One region of the Dactylosporangium sp. NPDC048998 genome, then DNA from elsewhere that is predicted to be linked to it. Evidence: riboswitches for the same ligand, from Rfam matches in the RefSeq annotation. Region 1 holds a riboswitch; the other holds the start of a gene.
What was found. Region 1 has a riboswitch for cobalamin ahead of ACGFI8_RS27900 (ABC transporter substrate-binding protein). Riboswitches for the same ligand answer to the same signal wherever they lie in the genome.

Region 1 (2,390 bases):
TCGATCTGGTCCGCTACGGCGGGCCGCCCGCGCCCAGCCTCGCCGCCGCACCGCACGCGTGGCGGGTCGACCCGCTGGTGCTGGCGGCCGTGCTCGTCGCCGCGGGCGGCTACCTGTTCGGCGTGTGGCGGGTCCGCCGCGCCGGCGGGCAGTGGCCCGTCGCGCGTACCCTCGCCTTCTTCGGCGTGGGTCTGGTCGCCCTCGCGGCGACCACGATGGGCTGGCTCGGCGTCTACGCCCCAGTGCTGTTCTCGGCGTACGCGATGCAGGTGGTCGCGCTGCTCATGGTGGTCCCGCTGCTGCTGGCCCTGGGCCGGCCGATCGAGCTGGCCAAGGCGGCACTCGGGCCGGCCGGGTCGGCGAGGCTCGACACGGTCCTGCACAGCCGCCCGGCCCGCCTGTTCACGGTGCCGGTGGTCAGTCCGCTGCTGCTCGCCCTGATCCCGTTCCTGGTCTTCTTCACGCCGTGGTACCAGGCGACGCTGCAACATCCGGTACTCGCGTCGTTGACCCACCTGGCGCTGCTGCTAGCCGGGCTGGCCGTGCTCGTGCCGATCTGGGAGGCTGACACCATCGCGGCACCCGTGCCGTACCTGCTGGCCCTCATGTTCGCGCTGATCGAGCTGCTCGCCGACGCCGTGCCCGGCATCGTCATCCGGCTCGACACCCACGTGATCGCTGGCGCGTACCTCGCCACCCTTGGCCGCCCCTGGGGTGGGAGCCTCCTGCACGACCAGCAGCTCGGCGGCGACTTCCTGTGGTGCATCGGCGAGGCCGTCGACGTGCCGTTCCTCGGTCTGCTCCTGCTGCAATGGGTCCGGGCCGACGCCCGCGAGGCCCGACGCGTCGACGAGGCACTGGACGTGGCCGGGGCGGACGGCGGCACCGGCGCGCCCGGCGACGAGGACGGGGGGTTCGGCGTCGAGCGGCCCTGGTGGGAGACGGACGCCTCGGTCTTCGGCGACCGGGCCGCCCAGTTCCAGCGTCGCGATCACGACTGAGGCCAAGTCCGGCGGCGTCGAGCCGCTGCCTGCCACGAGGTCGTCAGGGTGGCGCAGGCCATGGTGACGGACGGCGCGCGGTGTGGTTAGGGTGTCCTGGCCGTGGTGTTCGGGAAGCCGGTGTGAGACCGGAGCGGCCCTCGCCACTGTGATCGGGATGCCGGAGGCCACCGCAAGGTCACTGGGCGCGAGCCTGGGAAGGCCGGCCGCCGGCGCACCACCCGTCAGCCAGGAGACCGGCCACGGCACCCGAACGACCCGTCCACGAGGTGCTGGAAGGCGGTCCCGCTGTGCGGTCCCCTGCGTCCTGGCGCGCTCTCGCGCCGCTGTCCGTTCTCATCGTCCTGCTCACCGGCTGCTCCGGCACCGAGCCCCGCGCCACGGCGTCCGCGTCGGCCGGTCCGGTGGCGCTGACCAACTGCGGCACGCCGGTCACGATCAGCGAGCCGCCGGCGCGGGCCGTCACGATGAACCAATCCGCTACCGAGATCATGCTGGCACTCGGTCTGCAGGACCGGATGATCGGCACCGCGTACCTCGACGACCAGGTCCTGCCCGAGTACGCCGCCGCCTACGCCAAGGTTCCGGTGCTGGCCAAGGAGTACCCGGCGAAGGAGAAGCTGCTCGAGGCCGCGCCGGACTTCGTCTACGGGTCGTTCTCCAGCGCCTTCGGCGACGAGGGTGTCGGCGACCGTGGCGAGTGGCAGAAGCTGGGCATCGGCACGTACCTCTCGCCCGCCGGCTGCCCGAAAGAGACCCGGCCGGCGAAGCTGGCGATGGATGACGTGTTCACCGAGATCCGCGAGATCGCCGCGATCTTCGGCGTGCAGGACCGGGCCGAGGCACTGATCAGCGACCAGCAGGCCCGCATCGCGAAGGCCGCGGCGGGCGCCAAGGGGGCCAAGGTGCTGTGGTGGGACGGCGGCAGCGACGCGCCGAGCGTCGGCGCCTGCTGCGGCAGCCCAGGCATGATCATGACGGCGGCCGGGGCCGTCAACGCCTTCGCCGACGTCACCGGCAGCTGGGCGGACACCAGCTGGGAGACCGTCGCCGAGCGCAACCCGGACGTCATCGTGCTCGTCGACGCGAGCTGGGACCAGGCCACGGCCAAGCAGTCGTTCCTGGAAAACAACGCGACGCTCAAAGATCTGCCCGCGGTCAAGGCGAAGCGGTACGTCGTGCTGCCGTTCTCCTCGACCTCGGCGGGCGTGCGCAACGTGCTCGCCGTCGAAGCCCTGGCCCGCGGTATCAGCGGAGCGGGCAGCTGACCGCCGTCACCACCCGCGCGGACGCGGCACGGCCCCGGGCGCTGCGGACGGTGGGAACCGTGGCGGCGGTGCTCGTGCTGGCGGCTGTTCTGCTGCTGTCGGTGGGCACGGCGGTGACGTT
Region 2 (2,390 bases), on a different contig from region 1:
CGATCATCTCCTTCGCCGCGCCCGCCAGCGCCGCCGACTGGGCGCCCGCGAGCAGGCCCAGCGGCACGGCCACGACCACGCCGTGCGCGGACACGCCCGGCTCGACCGGCCCCGTCGCCGGGAGGTCCTCGCCCGTCAGCACGGCCCGCAGCCGGGCCGCGACCCGCGCGGGCCCGTCCGCCAACTCGGCCAGCCGCCAGGCCCGGGACCCCTGCGCGGCCCGCTCCGCCAGGAAGGCCAGGGCGGCCCGGACCAGCAGCTCGGCGCCGCCGGAGGCGCTGGTCGGGGCGCCGGCCAGGACCAGCCGCGAGCCGTGCAGCCCCACGTCGCCGAGCAGCGGGGTCACGTCGCCGCGGCCGTCGTCGATCGTGGCCAGGAACCGGCCCGGCAGGCCGGCCAGCTCGGGGGTCGCGCACAGCCCGGCGTCGAACGCCTCGACCAGCCGTTGGACGGCGGGGCCGCCCAACGGGGACGCGATGATGTTGCGCACACGTTCGTGCGACGCCGAGGGCAGCAGCCCGGCGTCGGTCAGCCGCGCCGCGAGCTCGTGCTCCGCGCCCGGACGCAGCGCCCTGACCTGCACGTTCCCGCGCGAGGTGAGCTCCAGCGCCGGGTCGCCCAGCTCCGCGGCGGCCGCGCGCAGCACCTCCAGCCGCGCGGCGGTGAGCCGCCCGCCGGGCAGCCGGACCCGCGCCAGCCCACCGTCGGCGGCCTCGTGCACCTGCACGGCGCCGGGGCACCGATCGGGGGCGTCACGTCCGTTGGCAGCCTGCACGGGCCGGATACTACCTGCGCTTGACGCGGCGCACGCTCGTCGCGCAGAGTTGGGCCTGCTGTACCACGGCGACGTGTGGAGGAACCCGGTGCGAATCCGGGACGGTCCCGCCACTGTGACCGGGGAGTGAGCCTCCAGCGACGACGGCCACCGGGGTGCATACCCCCGGGAAGGCCCGGGGGCGAGCGCCGATCCGGGAGCCAGGAGACTCTCCGCCGCCGGACCCATCCCGACCGACTTGGGGCGCGGACCCCGAGGGAGGACCCCGGCGTGATCCTGCTGCTGTCGACGTCCGACACCGACCTGCTCAGCGCGCGCGCCAGCGGCGCGGACTACCGGCTGGCCAACCCCTCCCGCACCGCGGTCGAGGACCTGCCCGGGCTCGCCGGCGGCGCCGACCTCGTCGTCGTGCGCTTCCTCGGCGCGTACCGCGACTGGCAGGACGGCCTCGACACGCTGCTGGCCACCGGCCTGCCCGTGGTGATCCTCGGCGGCGAGCAGGCCCCCGACGCCGAGCTGATGAGCCACTCCACGGTGCCGGCCGGCCTCGCCGCGCAGGCCCACGCCTACCTCGCCTTCGGCGGCCCGGCCAACCTCGCCGAGCTGCACCGGTTCCTCTCCGACACCGTCCTGCTGACCGGCCACGGCTTCGCCGCGCCGGTGGAGACCCCGGCCTGGGGCGTGCTGGAGCGCTCGGGCCGTCCAACTCCAGCCGGCGGCCCCGGGCCGGACGGCCCGACGGTCGCGGTCATCTACTACCGCGCGCACCACGTGGCCGGAAACACCGCGTTCGTCGAGCGCCTCTGCGACGCGATCGAGGCCGAGGGCGCCCGCGCGCTGCCGGTCTTCGCCGCCTCGCTGCGCACCGCGCCGCCGGAGCTGCTCGACACGCTGCGACGGGCCGACGCGCTGGTGGTGACCGTGCTCGCGGCCGGCGGCACCCGCCCGGCCGACGCCCAGGCCGGCGGCGAGGACGAGGCGTGGGACGTCGGCGCGCTCGCCGCCCTCGACGTGCCGATCCTGCAGGGCCTGTGCCTGACCAGCAGCCGCGACTCGTGGGATGGTAACGACGACGGGCTCTCGCCGCTGGACACCGCGACCCAGGTGGCGATCCCCGAGTTCGACGGGCGGCTCATCACGGTGCCGTTCTCGTTCAAGGAGATCGACGAGGACGGCCTCACCGTCTACGTCGCCGACCCCGAGCGCGCCGGCCGCGTCGCCGGGATCGCCGTCGCGCACGCACGCCTGCGCGGGCTGGCCGCCGCAGACAAGCGCGTGGTGGTCATGCTCAGCGCGTATCCGACCAAGCACTCGCGCATCGGCAACGCCGTCGGCCTCGACACGCCGGCCAGCGTCGTGCGGCTGCTCGAGGCGATGCAGCGGCAGGGGTACGACCTGGGCGAGGGCTTCCCCGCCGACGGCGACGCGCTGATCCACGAGCTCATCGCCGCGGGTGGCCAGGACGTCAACTGGCTGACCGAGGAGCAGCTGCGGGGCAACCCGGTGCGCATCTCCGCCGAGCGGTACGGCGCCTGGTTCGCCACCCTCCCCGAGGACCTGCGCGCCGCGATGGAGCGGCACTGGGGCCCGGCCCCCGGCGAGCTGTTCGTCGACC

Region 2: another riboswitch for cobalamin. It lies ahead of cobN (cobaltochelatase subunit CobN); the one in region 1 lies ahead of ACGFI8_RS27900 (ABC transporter substrate-binding protein).

The regions. Positions count from the first base shown of each region.
Region 1 covers NZ_JBICTV010000013.1:198,620-201,009, forward strand. The annotation lists gene ACGFI8_RS27895 (cytochrome c oxidase assembly protein) at 1-1,001, shown strand, start outside; cobalamin riboswitch at 1,088-1,261, shown strand; gene ACGFI8_RS27900 (ABC transporter substrate-binding protein) at 1,292-2,269, shown strand; gene ACGFI8_RS27905 (FecCD family ABC transporter permease) at 2,329-2,390, shown strand, end outside.
Region 2 covers NZ_JBICTV010000005.1:556,745-559,134, forward strand. The annotation lists gene ACGFI8_RS16365 (precorrin-3B synthase) at 1-775, opposite strand, end outside; cobalamin riboswitch at 854-986, shown strand; gene cobN (cobaltochelatase subunit CobN) at 1,046-2,390, shown strand, end outside.